Regions from separate parts of the Pseudomonas sp. LBUM1649 genome, predicted to be linked through region 1. Evidence: predicted binding sites of a transcription regulator. Region 1 holds the regulator's gene; each other region holds the start of a gene.
The links. The regulator FliA, encoded in region 1, starts transcription of late flagellar genes. The targets are predictions, from matches to a motif close to CTAAAGTTTNNNNNNNNNNNGCCGNTAA.

Region 1 (4,396 bases):
CTGGGCCTTGACGGCGTTCAGCGAGTCCAGCAGTTGTTCGAACTCATTGTCGGTGATGTCGCCCGAGTCGCTTTGCGCAACCGGCGTTTCAACCACTTCGGTCACCGGCGCAGGCGCAGCCTCCGCAGCGGCTTGCGGCTCGGCCAGACGAGCCAGTGCCGCCAGCAGCTCAGGTGTTGCAGCCGTAATCGGACTACGCTCGCGCACTTCGCTGAACATGCCGTTCACCGCATCCAGCGCTTCGAGGACCACGTCCATCAATTCCGAGTCGACGCGACGTTCACCCTTGCGCAGGATGTCGAACACGTTTTCGGCGATGTGGCAGCACTCCACCAACTCGTTGAGCTGGAGGAAGCCGGCGCCCCCTTTTACAGTGTGAAAACCGCGAAAAATTGCATTGAGCAAGTCCGCGTCATCCGGACGGCTTTCCAGCTCGACCAGTTGCTCGGACAGTTGCTCTAGAATCTCGCCGGCCTCAACCAGGAAATCCTGAAGGATCTCTTCATCGGCGCCGAAGCTCATCAGGGGGTGCTCCTAAAGGTCTAAAAACCCAAAAACCTAAAATGCTAAAATTCTAGAAGCCTAGGCTGGATAACAAATCGTCCACATCGTCCTGACCGGACATAACGTCTTCTCTTTTATCGGCATGAATCTGCGGACCTTCACCCTGAGAGAGATGTTTTTGTGGATCTTTTTCTGCAAGCATCAAAGCACGGTCATGTTCGATGCCCGCAAAGCGGTCCACCTGACTGGCCATCAGCACGAGCTTGAGCAGGTTGCTTTCTACTTCGGTGACCAGTTGGGTCACGCGCTTGATCACCTGGCCGGTGAGGTCCTGGTAATCCTGGGCGAGCAGAATGTCGTTGAGGTTGCTCGACACGGCGCGGTTGTCTGCGCTGCTGCGCGTCAGGAAGCCGTCGACGCGCCGGGCCAGCTCACGAAACTCTTCCGCCCCGACTTCGCGCCGCATGAACCGCCCCCAGTCGGTGCTCAAGCCCTGGGCTTCGTCAGCCAGACTGTTGACCAGCGGCGTGGCGTTTTCCACCAGGTCCATGGTGCGGTTGGCGGCGGCTTCGGTCAGCTTGACCACATACCCCAGCCGCTCGGTGGCGTCGGTGATCTGTGACACTTCCTCGGCTTGCGGCATGTGCGGGTCAATCTGGAAATTGACGATCGCGCTATGCAACTCGCGGGTGAGCTTGCCCACTTCCTGATACAGGCCACGGTCACGAGTCTGGTTGAGCTCATGGATCAATTGCACAGCATCGCCGAACCTGCCCTTTTCAAGGCTCGCGACCAATTCGACGGCGTGTTTTTTCAGGGTCGATTCAAAATCGCCCTGGGATGATTCGTTATGCCCCATAGCTCCCCCGTGGCGCAGTTCAACCGATGCGTTCGAAAATCTTCTCGATTTTTTCTTTCAACGCCTGGGCCGTGAAGGGTTTGACCACATAGCCGTTTACGCCGGCCTGGGCCGCTTCGATGATCTGCTCGCGCTTGGCTTCGGCAGTCACCATCAGCACTGGCAGGTGCTTGAGCTTTTCATCGGCGCGCACGTGGCGCAGCAGATCGATACCGGTCATGCCAGGCATGTTCCAGTCCGTCACCAGAAAGTCGATGCTCCCGCTGTTGAGTACTGGAATGGCGGTAGTGCCATCGTCGGCCTCGACCGTGTTGGTGAACCCAAGGTCACGCAACAGGTTTTTTATGATCCGCCGCATCGTTGAGAAGTCATCAACGATGAGGATTTTCATGTTCTTGTCCAATTCGACCTCCAAGCAGACTAAAACGCGCCCAGCACCTGGACGCGCCATTTCAATCAATCTGGCAAAACACTCGATGACTGTCTGGAGTACAACGGATCGAGACCGGCGCGGTTCATCACCCCACCCGCCGCGTCGCAGTGCCCCCACACTGCCTTCAGCGCGCTCGCCACTCTCCCAGACGCCCCCGCAAACGGGCCGCGCACTGGCTGTGTAACTGGCTGACCCGGGATTCGCTGACTCCCAGGACCTCGCCGATTTCCTTGAGATTCAACTCTTCGTCGTAGTACAGCGCCAACACCAATCGCTCACGCTCCGGCAAATTGGCGATCGCGTCCGCCAGCGCCGCCTGGAAGCGTTCATCTTCCAGATCGCGAGACGGTTCAAGATGAGCACTGGCGCCATCCTCGTGCAGCCCTTCGTGTTCGCCGTCCTGCAACAGGTCGTCGAAACTGAACAGCCGGCTGCCCAGGGTGTCGTTCAAAATCCCGTAGTAATCGTCAAGACTCAATTGGAGTTCGGCCGCAACTTCGTGATCTTTAGCGTCACGGCCGGTTTTCGCTTCAATCGAGCGAATGGCGTCGCTGACCATCCGCGTATTGCGGTGGACCGAACGTGGCGCCCAGTCCCCCTTGCGCACTTCATCGAGCATGGCGCCGCGGATGCGGATGCCCGCGTAAGTCTCGAAACTCGCGCCTTTGCTGGCGTCGTATTTGGTCGATACTTCCAGCAGGCCGATCATCCCGGCCTGGATCAGGTCTTCGACCTGGACACTGGCCGGCAAACGCGCCAGCAAGTGATAGGCAATGCGTTTAACCAGCGGCGCGTAACGCTCGATCAGCTCGTACTGCGCGTCACGCGCCGATGCCTTGTAGAGGTTGTAACCGCTGGCTGTCATAGCACCGGTCCTGCCGTTTGTTGCACGAGGCGCTCGACGAAAAATTCCAGGTGCCCGCGCGGGTTGGCGGGCAGCGGCCAGGTGTCGACCTTCTGCGCGATCGCCTTGAACGCCAGCGAGCACTTGGAGCGCGGGAAGGCCTCGTAGACGGCGCGCTGCTTCTGCACGGCCTTGCGCACGCTTTCGTCGTAAGGCACCGCGCCGACATATTGTAAGGCGACGTCGAGGAAGCGGTCGGTGACCTTGGTCAACTTGGCGAACAGGTTGCGCCCTTCCTGAGGGCTCTGCGCCATGTTGGCCAGGACACGGAAACGGTTCATGCCGTAATCGCGGTTGAGCAATTTGATCAACGCATAGGCGTCAGTGATCGAAGTCGGCTCGTCACAGACCACCAGCAACACTTCCTGGGCCGCGCGCACGAAACTGACCACCGACTCACCAATGCCTGCAGCGGTGTCGATCACCAGCACGTCGAGATTGTCGCCGATGTCACTGAAAGCCTGGATCAGGCCGGCGTGCTGGGCCGGGCTCAAATGGACCATGCTCTGAGTGCCGGACGCCGCCGGAACGATGCGGATGCCGCCGGGGCCCTGCAACAGTACGTCGCGCAATTCACAGCGGCCTTCGATCACGTCGGCCAGGGTACGTTTGGGTGTCAGGCCCAACAGAACGTCGACGTTCGCCAGGCCCAGGTCAGCGTCCAGCAGCATGACGCGCCGGCCAAGCTCAGCCAAAGCCAGGGACAAGTTCACTGACACGTTAGTTTTGCCGACGCCACCTTTGCCGCCGGTCACCGCGATCACCTGTACAGGATGCATGCTGCCCATGTTATTTCTTTACCTTGTTCTGCATAGACGGGGCCACATAACTGGCTGCGCGTTCACAATCGGAACAATGCATGGCAGGCCATCGATGTAGGTACAAAAACTATTCATTGTTACCTCAGCCAACCTGCTTGGTCGGACTGTGGTAGATATCAGCGAACATGTCAGCCATGGCCTCTTCGCTGGGTTCTTCCTGCATTTGCACGCTGACGGCCCGACTGACCAGTTGATGACGACGCGGCAGATGCAGATCATCTGGAATCCGCGGGCCATCGGTCAGGTAGGCCACCGGCAACTCATGGCTGATGGCCAGACTCAACACCTCGCCCAGGCTCGCCGTTTCATCCAGTTTAGTCAGGATGCAGCCAGCGAGCCCACAACGCTTGTAACTGTGATAAGCGGCGGTTAGAACTTGTTTCTGGCTGGTGGTTGCCAGGACCAGATAATTCTTTGACCTGATGCCTCGAGCGGCCAGGCTTTCGAGCTGCATGCGCAGGGCCGGATCGCTGGCTTGCAGGCCGGCGGTATCGATCAGCACCACGCGCTTGCGCAACAAGGGATCCAGCGCCTGGACCAGCGACTGGCCCGGATCGACGTGGGTCACCGGCACATTGAGGATCCGCCCGAGGGTCTTGAGTTGCTCCTGGGCACCGATGCGAAAGCTGTCCATGCTCACCAGGGCAATGTTCTGCGCGCCGTACTTGAGCACATAACGGGCCGCCAGCTTGGCCAGGGTGGTGGTCTTGCCCATGCCGGCCGGGCCGACCATGGCAATCACGCCGCCCTCTTCCAGCGGTTCCATTTCCGGCGTGGCGATCATCCGCGCCAGATGCGCCAGCAACATGCGCCAGGCCTGGCGGGGTTCTTCAATTTCGCTGACCAGTGTCAGCAAATCCCGCGACAACGGGCCG
Region 2 (4,396 bases), 2.8 Mb from region 1:
TCGATCGCTTTACGCCCCCTCCGACTTTGAAAAGGGAAAGCATTTCATAAAAGTCATGGACGGTGCCGAGCAACCCGAGAACAAGAAGAGTAGAACTTCCGCTGGCAGGACGTCAGACATTGGCGGCCGATCCACTCGCCGTCCCTCCAAAGCACAAGACCCACCTTCAGAATCGGTCTCTGGCGTCGCTCATTCGGCGCTACACCGCGTACGTTTGCCTGAACGGCTGAGAGATCTGTATGTCGTTGATGCACGCGCGATGACAGGAAGCGCCGAGTTCAGTCACTTGATGGAAAGCATTCACAACGAACCGGGAAAAGCTGCACGCGCAGTCATGTTCCTCACCTGTACCGAGTCAGATTCAAAACTCAAGGAAAGTGCAGCCATCCCTTCAAAACACGTGAAGAAACGCTGCCGCACAACGTTCTGTGCTGCCTACAATTTAAATTCACAGGGTTTGACGGTCATTGATCAACACTTGCCCATCGACGCACGGCAACCCGTAGCGGTGGACGATCAATCAGAAGGGAAGGATGAGAGAGGTAGCAGCAAAAACCAGGAAGAAAGCTGATGCGCGCAGGATCCCCCTTTTCAAATGTGCGGCCCCGTCGACGACCGGGCCACACATTCCATTACATCAAAGGTCTCAGAACAGCTTGCGACCTTTGTTCGCCGCGATGCGCATGCGCAAGGCGTTGAGCTTGATGAAGCCCGCTGCGTCGGCCTGGTTGTACGCGCCGCCATCTTCTTCGAAAGTGGCGATGTTGGCGTCGAACAGCGACTCGTCGGACTTGCGACCCGTGACGATCACGTTGCCCTTGTACAGCTTCAGGCGAACCACACCGTTCACGTGGGCCTGGGAGGCATCGATCATCTGTTGCAGCATCAGACGCTCAGGGCTCCACCAGTAACCGGTGTAGATCAGGCTGGCGTACTTGGGCATCAACTCGTCTTTGAGGTGAGCCACTTCGCGGTCCAGGGTGATCGATTCGATCGCACGGTGAGCGCGCAGCATGATGGTGCCGCCAGGGGTTTCGTAGCAGCCACGGGACTTCATGCCCACGTAACGGTTCTCGACGATGTCGAGACGGCCGATACCGTGTTCGCCACCGATACGGTTCAGGGTCGCCAGCACGGTGGCCGGGGTCATTTCGACGCCGTCCAGTGCAACGATGTCGCCGTTGCGGTAGGTCAGTTCCAGGTATTGCGCTTTATCTGGAGCCTTCTCCGGGGAGACGGTCCATTTCCACATTTCTTCTTCGTGCTCGGTCCAGGTGTCTTCCAGCACGCCGCCTTCATAGGAGATGTGCAGCAGGTTGGCATCCATCGAGTACGGGGATTTTTTCTTGCCGTGACGCTCGATCGGGATCGCGTGCTTCTCGGCGTAATCCATCAGTTTCTCACGGGACAGCAGGTCCCATTCGCGCCACGGGGCGATCACTTTCACACCTGGTTTCAAGGCGTAGGCGCCCAGTTCGAAACGAACCTGGTCGTTACCCTTGCCGGTGGCGCCGTGGGAAATGGCGTCAGCGCCGGTTTCGTTGGCGATTTCGATCAGGCGTTTGGCGATCAACGGACGAGCGATGGAAGTACCCAGCAGGTACTCGCCTTCGTAAACGGTGTTGGCGCGGAACATCGGGAAAACGAAATCGCGCACGAACTCTTCGCGCAAGTCGTCGATGTAGATCTCTTTCACGCCCATGGCTTGAGCCTTGGCGCGTGCAGGTTCGACCTCTTCGCCCTGACCCAGGTCAGCGGTGAAGGTCACTACTTCACAGTTATAAGTATCCTGCAGCCACTTGAGGATCACCGAAGTGTCCAGGCCGCCGGAATACGCCAGAACGACCTTGTTTACGTCCGCCATGCCATCACTCCACGGGGTTCTACGGAAAGCCGTCAAGTCTACCGCCCATGCAAGATAATTTACAGTGGCGCGACAGCTTATGACGACGAAGCGACAGATTATGTCGAGAGCGCGACGATGACCAAGGGGTCAGGAAGTTGCCGAAGCGGCGGGCTTCGTCGCTTGAGGGGCCACCTGCTCCGCGGGGGCTCCCCGCTCCAGCCGTATCGCTACCCGACGGTTTTTCGCGCGGTTAACGTTGCTGGAATTGGGTGCCAGGGGATACCGCTCGCCATGGAAACGCAGGGTGATTTGCGATTCCTGGATGCCGTTGGCCTTGAAGAACTCCATCACCGCCAGCGCCCGACGCCGTGACAGGTCACGGTTGGTCAGGCGATTGCCGCTGTTATCGGAGTGGCCGTCCAGTTCTATGCGATTGACCGTCGGATCGGCTTTCATGTATTCCAGCATGACTTGCAGCCTGGCCTTGGCGGCCGCATCCAGATCAATACCGCCACCGGGGAAGCCGACCTGGGATTGCTTCACCTGATCGAAGTTCTGCGGCAGCAACTTGGCCACGCAGCCCTGATAGTCGGCAAATGCCTTGTTGAACCTGACCGGCAACAAACGCACCTCCGACGCCCGGCCATCGCCCGAAGAGTGCCGGACCACGGGACTGCGTCCGTCCATCAGGCCGCTGATCAAGCGTCCAGCCTGGGCCTGCGAGCTGTTGAACAGGACGTTGCCGCTGCCGATCCTCACCGTGCCCAGATTGATATCACCGCGTCCCGGCTGCCAAGGCGCGGCAGCGGCCAGCAAGGTGGCAGAACCGCCGCCCATCATTGCGTTGTAGGAATTCAAACGAAACGTCGCCTGTTCGCCCGCGCGCCGCACGAATTCGCCCGAGCCGAAATCGGTGATCGGCTGAGTCAGCCGGCACTCGAATTTGTCGCCTTCGACCGTCCACTCAATGGTCTCCAGGCGAGTCTGGAAAGTGAGCGCCATTGCGGGAAGGCTGGCAAACACACTGAGCAAGGCTAAATAACGCTGGCGCACGGGAGGCTCCACTGGCTTCTACGACAAAAAGACCGACACACAGATGTTTACGGCATACCTGTTGGATATCGGAAGCTTCCCGTAAAACTTGATAGCGAGTGCCTGCAAGAGTCTTTTCCGGTAGCATTCCCTTCAGTTTGACCCGCCTGGAATCCCCTCATGTCCGACCGCCTGACCCTGCTGCGTCCCGACGACTGGCATATTCATCTTCGCGATGGTGCCGTGTTGACCAATACCGTCGCGGATGTCGCGCGCACCTTTGGCCGCGCCATCATCATGCCCAACCTGGTACCACCGGTGCGCAATGCGGCTGAAGCCGACGGCTATCGCCAGCGGATTCTCGCTGCCCGCCCGGCCGGCAGCCCGTTTGAGCCGCTGATGGTCCTGTACCTCACCGACCGCACCCAGCCTGAAGAAATTCGCGAGGCCAAGGCCAGCGGTTTCGTTCACGCCGCCAAGCTGTACCCGGCCGGCGCGACCACCAACTCGGACTCGGGCGTCACCAGCATCGACAAGATCTTCCCTGCACTCGAGGCCATGGCCGAAGTCGGGATGCCCTTGTTGATCCACGGTGAAGTCACCCGCGGCGATGTCGACGTGTTCGACCGCGAAAAAATCTTCATCGATGAACATATGCGTCGTGTGGTCGAGCGTTTCCCGACGCTCAAGGTGGTGTTCGAACACATCACCACCGCCGACGCCGTGCAGTTCGTCAACTCGGCGTCAGTCAACGTTGGCGCGACCATCACCGCGCATCACCTGCTGTACAACCGCAACCACATGCTGGTGGGCGGAATTCGGCCGCACTTCTACTGCTTGCCGATCCTCAAGCGCAATACGCACCAGGAAGCCCTGCTCGACGCCGCAACCAGCGGCAGCGAAAAGTTCTTCCTCGGCACTGACTCGGCACCCCACGCCCAGCACGCCAAGGAAGCCGCCTGCGGCTGCGCCGGTTGCTACACCGCTTATGCGGCGATCGAGATGTACGCCGAAGCCTTCGAACAGCGCAACGCGCTGGACAAGCTCGAAGCCTTCGCCAGCCTCAACGGCCCGCGTTTCTATGGCCTGCCGGCCAACACCGATCGCATTACCCTGGTCCGCGAAGAATGGACCGCCCCAACCAGCCTGCCGTTTGGCGAGCTGACCGTTATCCCGCTGCGCGCCGGTGAAAAACTGCGCTGGCGCCTGCTGGAGGAACACGCGTGAGTGAAGACCATTTCGACGACGAACAGGAAGGTCAAGGCGGTGGCGGCGGTTCCCGTCATCCAATGGCCGCCAGGTTTCGTGGCTACCTGCCAGTTGTCGTCGACGTAGAAACCGGTGGTTTCAACTCGGCCACCGACGCCCTGCTGGAAATCGCTGCAACGACGATCGCCATGGATGAAAAGGGTTTTGTGTACCCCGATCACACCTACTTCTTCCGGGTCGAGCCTTTTGAAGGAGCGAACGTCGAAGCGGCAGCCCTGGAGTTTACCGGGATCAAGCTCGATCACCCGC
Region 3 (4,396 bases), 3.1 Mb from region 1:
GTGGCCCTCTGTTTCGCGCTTTGCCTGGTGCCGGTGGCCCTGACTAGACGGATTCACCCGGCACCTTTGCATCCCGCGCCGATGGAGCCTCGGTTCTTTATCAAGCGCGTGCCGCAGTCATTGAGTACCGTTCTGGGGGCAGGGCTGATCGTCGGTTCGTTCTACGGTCTGGCGCCGCTGTACGCCTCCCAGCAAGGGTTGTCCACGGAGCAGGTCGGCCTGTTCATGGGTAGCTGCATTTTTGCCGGATTGCTGGTGCAGTGGCCGTTGGGATGGTTGTCCGATCGCTATGACCGGGCGCTGTTGATTCGATGTTTTGCGTTCAGCCTGGCGTTGGCTGCCTTGCCGCTGGCGATCATGGAGCGGGTGCCCCTGGAAGTCCTGTTTATTGCCGGGTTCCTCTGCTCGTTGGTCCAGTTCTGCCTGTATCCGTTGGCAGTGGCCTTCTCCAATGACCATGTCGAGGGCGATCGACGGGTATCGCTGACGGCGATGTTGCTGGTGACCTACGGCGTTGGTGCCAGCATCGGGCCGCTGGTGGCGGGTGTGCTGATGAAGTTGTTCGGCAGCCAGATGCTCTACGCGTTCTTCAGTTTCTTTGCTTTGGTGCTGGTGTGGCGAATTCGTCCGAAAGCGGTGACTAACCTGCATCAGGTGGACGACGCGCCGCTGCATCACGTCGCCATGCCGGACAGTATGTCGAGTTCGCCCCTGGTGGCGGCTCTCGATCCGCGGGTGGATGAGCAGGTGGTGCAGGATCAGATGCAAAATCCGATTGCTCCCGAGCCGAGTCCGGAACCGGAAACCGATCATCCCCCGCAAGAACCGGATTCGGGCAGGGAGCAGAGTTTTACCGAAGCCAGGCCCTGACATTCAGGCAAAAAAAACGGGCAGTCACCACAAGGGGCTGCCCGTTTTTGCTTGAAACGTTGTCTCAGAAGTCGTCTTTGTCGAAGCGCCGCGCTTCGCGTTGCAGTTGGTAGACGAACCGTTCGACCTGACGCTGCACCAGCCCGCTCATGTTGTGGAAGCGAACGCCGGCGAAGGTGGTGGAGATCTTTTCTTCGAAGTGCAGGTAGCGCAGTTCGACTGGCGCCGTCATTTTGCCGAAAGGCAGATCGGCGCTGAAACGGTCGTAAACCTGACCCAGTTGCAGACTGCCGGTGATGTCGCCTGCGAAGCGCAACTTGCAGCCAGTGGCGGAAATGTCCAGCAGCTTGCCACTGATCGATGCCTTGAGCTTTTCACCGTCCAGATTGACGTTGACCAGTTGGGCCAATTTCAAGGCGGCACGGAACGCATTGCGGCGCTGGTGGTAGACGACTTGGTCAGGCAGGGTGCCACGGTAGCAACGGCTGCCGTTGGATTCGTCGATGGTTAGCGGGCCATTGCTTTCCCACGCGATGCGCACGCCTTCATGAAAACCTTCGACCTTGAAGGGTTCGCCGGCCAGCAGGAAACGTTCACCATCGCGGGGAATCATTTCGTCCAGGGCAATCATGTTGCCTTCACGGTCAAGGTCCACCAGATAACTCTGGAAGCGCTGGCTGCGCTCGTGGAACGTGATGATCAGCGGGTCATGGCTGTCTAGCAGCTGGCGCAAATTGCCGGAGATTTCCAGGGGCGTGCTGAGCACCTTGGGTGGCTGCGGCGCATCTTCCGCGTTTAAGGCATTGGACACGGTTAATCAATCTCCAGACAAATGTTGACTACGGCAAGTGGCATTTTGCCAGCATGTTTCGCGTCTTGATAGAGCGTGCTTATCGACAGGCTCAAGCCTGACTGAGCGTGCGTGGTTTCACAAGCCTGGAGAATGATCCGCTGGCGTCATAGAGCGCGGGCGGTTCACCGCCGGTAAGGATTCTCAGCTGGGTAGCCGTGGCAGCCTGCTGAGCCTGGATCGACTGTCCATTGTTGGCATTGGCGGCGTGGCACTGAGCCAGAAGGTCGGTCAGTACATCACTTTGCGCCAGCAGCGCTTGGCCAACGCTCGATTGGCTGGCCAATTGCTCCAGACCGGCGCGGTTGGCTGGCAGGTTGAGGCTGACGAGAATCTCACTGCGTTTGCGGCCATGCTGATCGAGCTCGATGATCATTGCCTGCTTCTGCGCCAGAATCTCTTCCAGCAACTGCATGTCGCGGCCATGCAAGGCGAGGGATTCGGTGCGCAGTATCTCCAGCAAGCGTTGCGCTGGAGCAAAGTCGTCGGTGATCAGTTGCAGTAAAGTAGTGTCGTGCATGGCTGGCCTTGGGGTTTAAGCGTCCAAAAGCCTGGCGCTGGCCGAGGCCTAGCGCTGGGCTTCGAAGTTGAGCAGTTTGCTGGCTACACGGTTGCTGTCGACTTTATAGCTGCCATCGGCGATGGCTGCTTTCAACTCAGCCACGCGGGATTTGTCGACGACAGGCTGATCGCGCAGCGTATCGGTGATCTTCTGCAACTGTTGCGCCTCATTGCTCAGATGTACCGATTCCCCGCTTTTGACGGTACTGGCCTGTTCGGCCGGGGAGTTCAGCTCGGCAGGCTTGCCGGTTTCGGCAGTTTCCCTGGCGGCGCTGGTACGTGTACTGCCCGTAAGTGACGGGGAGCTGTTGAAACGGCTGAAATCGATGACCATGGTAAAAAACCTCTGGGAATTTGGACGCTTGCCATGTTTTCGGCCATTCCCTGAAAAACTTTAGGCTCATTTATCAAATGAGCTTGCGCGCGCCAGCGCTTGCCGTGCCTGGCACACAGTTTAGGGAACCTCCGAGGTCGGCGCCACATCTTCACCCGCAGTAAGCCCTACATGGACACTTCCACCTGGCCCGGCGCGATGACCTGCGCCTTGATGACTCGTTTGGAATTGAGATTCTTGACTCGAATCTGTTCGCTCAGGCCGCCACTGGCCAATGCCTCGCCGGGCATTCGCACGCTGAGCGTACCACTGCGGGCGGTAATCACCACCTGGTCGCCCTTTCGTATGACTTCCGCCTGTTCGATGTGCACCAGGCTGATGACCTGATCATTGACCATTGGTCGGGTAAGTCGTTGCCCGATGGCCTGGTCCACGGCTGTCAGGTAACCCTGGTTGAGCAGACTGATATCGCGCTCACGAAGCATGACGTCCTGCGATTCGACAATACCGGCGCGACGCAGTGGCCGGGTGGTGGTGACGACCTCGCGAAACAGGCGTACTTGAGCGGGCACGAAGACTGTCCAGGGGGATGTTCCCTCACAGCGAACCTTGACCGTTACGCGACCCAAAGGCTTGGCCGGACTCTCCAGCGTGGCTGTCAATTCCTTGTCGCACATCGGCATGCGCAGGCGCGGATCGAGCGGGTTCACCTGGATTTCATAGCGACCCTGGGTTTGACTGGTCGCCAGATAGTCCTCTACGGTGAATTCAAGAAAGCCCTGGGTGACGCCGATAAGCATGTCAGGCAAGGTAACGGCGTCAGCAAGGGCAGGGCTGCCAGCGTTGAACAGGCAAACAGCCGACAACACCCCGAGCCATTGGCGGCAGGGGGTGGTCAGGCGTCGGAATAATGTCGGTTCTGTGTTCATAACAGATAAAAAGCAAGCGCCGTGCCGTTTAGTGATGAAGGCGCGTCGCAACAACACTTAGCGTTGGCGTAGGAGTCAGGCATGGCTGGTGTAATGGATTCGGTAAACCAGCGCACGCAACTGGTGGGGCAGAATCGCCTTGAGCTGCTGTTGTTCCGTCTCGACGGCCAGCAGCTGTATGGGATCAACGTGTTCAAGGTGCGGGAGGTGCTGCAGTGCCCCAAACTGACGTTGATGCCCAAGTCCAGTCCTGTTGTGTGTGGCGTGGCGAATATCCGGGGGGCGACCATTCCGATCCTTGATCTGGCGATGGCGACCGGTTCCGGTGGCTTGAAGGACAAGAACAACCCCTTCGTGATCATCACGGAGTACAACACCAAGACCCAGGGATTCCTGGTGCGCTCGGTGGAACGCATCGTCAACATGAACTGGGAGGAGATTCATCCGCCACCCAAGGGCACGGGACGTGATCACTACCTGACGGCTGTGACCCGGGTCGACAACCAGTTAGTGGAAATCATCGACGTCGAGAAGGTATTGGCGGAAGTGGCTCCGACCCCGGAAGCGATTTCCGCCGGCGTGGTGGATGTCGAGACCCAGCACAAGGCGCTCTCCTTGCGCGTGCTGACGGTCGATGACTCGTCGGTGGCGCGCAAACAGGTCACCCGTTGCCTGCAAACGGTCGGTGTTGAAGTGGTGGCGTTGAACGACGGTCGGCAAGCGCTGGATTACCTGCGCAAACTGGTCGACGAGGGCAAGAAGCCGGAGGAGGAGTTCCTGATGATGATTTCCGACATCGAGATGCCGGAAATGGACGGGTACACCCTCACGGCCGAGATCCGCAACGACCCT
Region 4 (4,396 bases), 670 kb from region 1:
ACACGCCGCAACGCTACCCGCGTGCGGGCAGCCAGAGTTATCCGACGCCCGCCGCCGTCACCAACGCTGACGGCTCCACCACCGTGTACTTCGCCCCCACCAAGCCCGCCGGCGTAAAGGATGGCAACTGGATTCAGACCGACCCGAAGAAGGGCTGGAACACGCTGCTGCGACTGTACAGCCCGCTCGAGCCTTTCTTTACGAAGCAGTGGCGGCCGACTGAGATCGAACTCGTGGAGTGAGCAAACCAATCAACGACCGAAAGGGCACAACCATGAAAACAAAAACGATCTTCGCCACCCACTCGCCGCCGTGCTGGCGCTCACAGCCGTCCACGCCGCGGACATCGCTCCCGCCGAGATCAAAACCATTGCCGAAGTAGGTTTCATCTACGGCCTGCCGATCGTGATGAACTACGCGGTGATGGATGAGTACTCGGTGGATCGCAACTCCGGCCAGTTCAAGGCGCCGTTCAATTAGACCAACAATGAGGCCCGTGTTTTTACCTGCGAAGACACGGCCATTGTCACGCCAAACAGCGACACGCTGTATTCCGTCGTGTGGGCGGACCTGCGCGCCGAACCGATGGTGCGGTCGGTTTCGGCGGCGGAAAAATCGCGCTACTACTCGGTGATGCTTTGTGACGGCAACACCTTCAACTACGGTTACATCAGCAGTCGCGCCACCGGCGGTGAGGCCGGCAAGTACCTGACCCAACTAGAAGGGCGCAACCCTGCGCTTTGCGCCGGACCATCTGCCGCCCATCAACGCCCTCTGGTCGCTGACGATGAATGGATTGCCGTCGAGCCTTTTCGTGGCCAATCCAATCAATCGCTACTTGCTCAACTCACCCATGTTGCCGCAGTTCAAGCGCGATGCTGACGGCGGGCTGACTTTGCTGATCCAGAACGAATCCCCCGGCAAGGACAAGGTAAGCAACTGGCTGCCTGCGCCGAAAGGTCCGTTCATGATGGCCATGCGTCTTTACTGGCCGAAAGAAGAAGTCGTGGATGGCAAGTGGACCCAGCCTCCGCTTCGTCATGCGCAGTGAATTGACCGCCAGCAGAAATTAGCGACGCAGTTGTTTCTGGCGGTGAATGACCGCTATTGGCCGATTCTGTTGAAAAAGTCGGTCCGCCCAAACGGCCTGATCATTGACTGGTGAAAACGCCTTTTTTGCACGCTGCTACGTGAAATCTGAGTCCGGAAGCCTCTGCCGAAAGTAAAGATTTCAATCTCGGACGCATACTTTTCTGCTGCGCAAACCATGGCCGACTTTTTCAACAGAATCGGCCAAGAGCAGCCAGTCGGATGTATCTGGATAATCAGGGGCGATCCTGAGTCCTGATTATTACTTGCACGGGTTGAATGCCTCCAACTCACCATGGGGAAGAGGTACTCCGATGTCCCATGGGGGCATAGTTGTTTGGCAAAGGAACATTGGTATCCCCGTTTCCGGTTGCACGAACAAACAAGCCGTCTTGTACTGTAAGCAACGGTATGTGTTGGGGCTGTAGAAATCGAACTACTTGTTCCCTTTTTTTCACATCTACTACTCCTACAGCTTCGCCCAGGCTCAACGCGTAGTAACGCTGCGCCTCGAAAAGGTGCATGGGCATCGTGCCCTGCTCCAGATGTAACCGCATGGCACCTCGGGCGAGCGAAGTTACCAACAAGTGAAAGGTCGCTCAGCAATTGAGAAGTTGCCTCTGGAGTTCCATAAGGCGCCCGGTATGCACATCCAGAAGCTGCGACCTTTAACGTTCGCCAACCAAACATGCGCCCTGCGAATTTGCTTAAACAGCAACTCAAAAGCCCAAACCCATTCAGTGCGTTCGATAATTTGCACAGTTCTTGCAGAATACTTAACAAGCACCCTAACCTGTAACCCTTCTACCCGCGGAGCCGTTGAACATGCCGTTACGCTTGAAATTAGCGCTGAGCTACCTGTTGATCGGCTTGATCCCGGTTCTGGGCATGGCCTTTACAGTCTATCAACAAGCCAGTACCGCCCTTCGCGAGCAGACGCTGAACGCCCTCGAGGCTGTTGCCCATATCAAGCAGCAGCATTTGCTGGACAACTGGCAGGAGCGGCGCAACCAGATCAGCACCCTGGCCAGTACCCTGAGTAACAGCTACCAGGGACTGGACAGCAATGCGCTGATCAGCATCGCCAACTACGACCGCCCGATGTTTGAAAACTACATCAGCACCTTTGGTTACCGCGAGCTGAAACTGATCACGCCCGATGGCACCGTCATGCTCAGTCTGCAGCGTGGTAGTGACGACCAGCACAATCTCAGCGAAGACAGCCTGCGCGACACCCCGCTAGCGCGCTTGGTCAAGCAAAGCCGCGACAGTGGCAAATTGTTGATCAGCGACCTGCAGTACAACCCTCAGAGCAAAGAGCCGACCCAGTATCTGGCCGCCCCAGTCATGTCGAGCGACGCACTGCAACTGACTCTGGTTCTGGAGTTACCCATCGCCCCGCTCAATAACGTGATGCAAACCCGCCAGGGTCTGGGTGAAAAAGGTGAAACCTACCTGGTCGGCAGCGATGCCAGCCTGCGCTCGGACTCGGCACGCTTCCCTGAACGCCAAGTCAACCGCAGCCTCAATGCGCAAGTTGGCCTCACTGGCAGTGCCGTCAGCAATGCCTTGGCGGGTCAACAGGGACGCATTGCCGAACCGGGTCTGGACGGCAGTACTGCACTGAAAGTGTTTGTCCCCGTCTCCTTCGATGACAATCACTGGGCCCTGATTGCCGAAATGGATCAGGCCCAGGCGTTTGCCCCGGTACAGCAGCTGATGTGGCAAGTCTTGCTGCTGGGACTACTGACCGTCGTCGCCGTTGCCGTCGCCACCTGGCTGGTCAGCCGCAGCGTGATGCGCCCGCTGGGCGGCGAACCGAGCAATATGACCGTACTGGCGCGTCGCTTGGCCGCAGGCGAGCTGAACCTGCCGACCGAACAACGACAACAGGCCGGCTTGATGTTGGCTTTGCACGAAATGGCTCAGGCCTGGCGCGATGTGATTGAGCGTCTTCGCCAATCGAGCCAGGATGTCGGTCAGGCCAGCAGCGATATTCTAAGCGCCGCCGGGCAAACCAGCGAACGCCTGGACCTGCAGCAAGAGTCGCTGGAAATGGTAGTCAGCGCCGTCGAGCAAATGTCCAGCACAGTCCAGGAGATCGCCCGTAACGCCACCGACAGCGCGCAGGGCAGCACCGCCGCACGGGGTACCTTTGGTGAGATGCAAGGCACTCTGCAACAGATGATCGGCCAGCAGGGACGCTTGCTGAACGACATTGGCCGGGCTGGCAGAGTGGTAGACACCCTGACCAGCGACGCCCTGCAAATCGGCACCGTGCTCGCAGTGATCCGCGGCATTGCCGAACAAACCAATCTGTTGGCACTCAACGCCGCGATCGAAGCCGCGCGCGCCGGGGAACAAGGCCGTGGCTTTGCTGTAGTCGCCGACGAGGTGCGCAACCTTGCCCAACGCACAAGCAGCGCCACCGAAGAAATCGTAGCCATCACCAACACTTTGCGGGGCTCTTCCACTGAAGCCCTTCAGGCGATGCAGGCCTCGGCCGAACAAGCACATACGCTGGAGCGTGAAACCCAAGTCGTGCTGACCTCGCTCAGCCAGTTGGACAACTCCCTGCAAGGCGTGCACGCCCTCGCCGTGCAGATCGCCGTCGCCGCTGACGAACAGGCAGGAACCACGCAGGAAGTGAATCAGCACATGCACCGTTTGCACGATATGACTCGTGACAACCGGCAGAATGCCGCTCATACCCGCAGCAGCGGCGAGCATCTGCAGCAAGTGGCCAACAACCAGCAAGCCCTGGTACTGCGCTTCCGTCTATAACCGCCGGCACTGAGTCCCGCCGGGTGGCCGCCTGTAAGGACTGGCTGCAATGGGTCCAGGCTGTGTGAAAACGCGCTAAATACCTCGAAACCGAGAGTCGCGAGGGTTGCCTATGGAATCACGCGGGCGGAAGCGCGAATTAGCTCAGTCAGTGACATAGAAGTTCGTAATGCCGTTTGAGCCGCGTCAGCGGCCCAAACGGCTACTAACTGGCGAGCCAAGCGACTGGATTCAAGCCCTGATCGCCTCAAGCAGTCCTGCGATGCCGAAGGTGCTCATCATTCGTTTGAGGTTGTAGGCGAGCACATGAAGGCTCATTTCGGTACTTACCCGCGCAAGTGTTTTGGTCAGGAAGTGGGTACTTCCCATCCAGTATTTGAGCGTTCCAAAAGGATGCTCAACGGTCTGTCGGCGACGCCTCATCATCGTTGGATCATGATCCAGCCGAGCCTGCATCGCATCGACTACGGCTTCATGTTCCCAGCGCTTTACCCGACGCTCCTTACCCGTCGTACATTGCTTG

Region 2: the regulator FliA is predicted to act here: its motif matches at 2,965-2,992, upstream of ACA058_RS25745 (flagellar protein MotY).
Region 3: the regulator FliA is predicted to act here: its motif matches at 2,652-2,679, upstream of flgM (flagellar biosynthesis anti-sigma factor FlgM).
Region 4: the regulator FliA is predicted to act here: its motif matches at 1,885-1,912, upstream of ACA058_RS11050 (methyl-accepting chemotaxis protein).

What each region holds. Positions count from the first base shown of each region.
Region 1 covers NZ_CP166807.1:1,689,144-1,693,539, reverse strand. Annotated here, with positions in the region: gene ACA058_RS07815 (chemotaxis protein CheA) at 1-522, opposite strand, end outside; gene ACA058_RS07810 (protein phosphatase CheZ) at 575-1,363, opposite strand; gene ACA058_RS07805 (chemotaxis response regulator CheY) at 1,383-1,754, opposite strand; gene fliA (RNA polymerase sigma factor FliA) at 1,921-2,661, opposite strand; gene fleN (flagellar synthesis regulator FleN) at 2,658-3,488, opposite strand; gene flhF (flagellar biosynthesis GTPase FlhF) at 3,604-4,396, opposite strand, start outside.
Region 2 covers NZ_CP166807.1:5,573,065-5,577,460, forward strand. Annotated here, with positions in the region: gene ACA058_RS25735 (hypothetical protein) at 1-571, shown strand, start outside; gene ACA058_RS25740 (argininosuccinate synthase) at 647-1,864, opposite strand; gene ACA058_RS25745 (flagellar protein MotY) at 1,994-2,899, opposite strand; gene pyrC (dihydroorotase) at 3,059-4,105, shown strand; gene rnt (ribonuclease T) at 4,102-4,396, shown strand, end outside.
Region 3 covers NZ_CP166807.1:5,291,421-5,295,816, reverse strand. Annotated here, with positions in the region: gene ACA058_RS24485 (MFS transporter) at 1-870, shown strand, start outside; gene ACA058_RS24480 (flagellar brake protein) at 935-1,681, opposite strand; gene ACA058_RS24475 (flagella synthesis protein FlgN) at 1,773-2,240, opposite strand; gene flgM (flagellar biosynthesis anti-sigma factor FlgM) at 2,289-2,615, opposite strand; gene flgA (flagellar basal body P-ring formation chaperone FlgA) at 2,783-3,544, opposite strand; gene ACA058_RS24460 (chemotaxis protein CheV) at 3,626-4,396, shown strand, end outside.
Region 4 covers NZ_CP166807.1:2,361,315-2,365,710, reverse strand. Annotated here, with positions in the region: gene ACA058_RS11070 (DUF1254 domain-containing protein) at 1-242, shown strand, start outside; gene ACA058_RS11065 (hypothetical protein) at 313-480, shown strand; gene ACA058_RS11060 (DUF1254 domain-containing protein) at 523-882, shown strand; gene ACA058_RS11055 (DUF1214 domain-containing protein) at 788-1,051, shown strand; gene ACA058_RS11050 (methyl-accepting chemotaxis protein) at 1,915-3,873, shown strand; gene ACA058_RS11045 (IS1182 family transposase) at 4,105-4,396, opposite strand, start outside.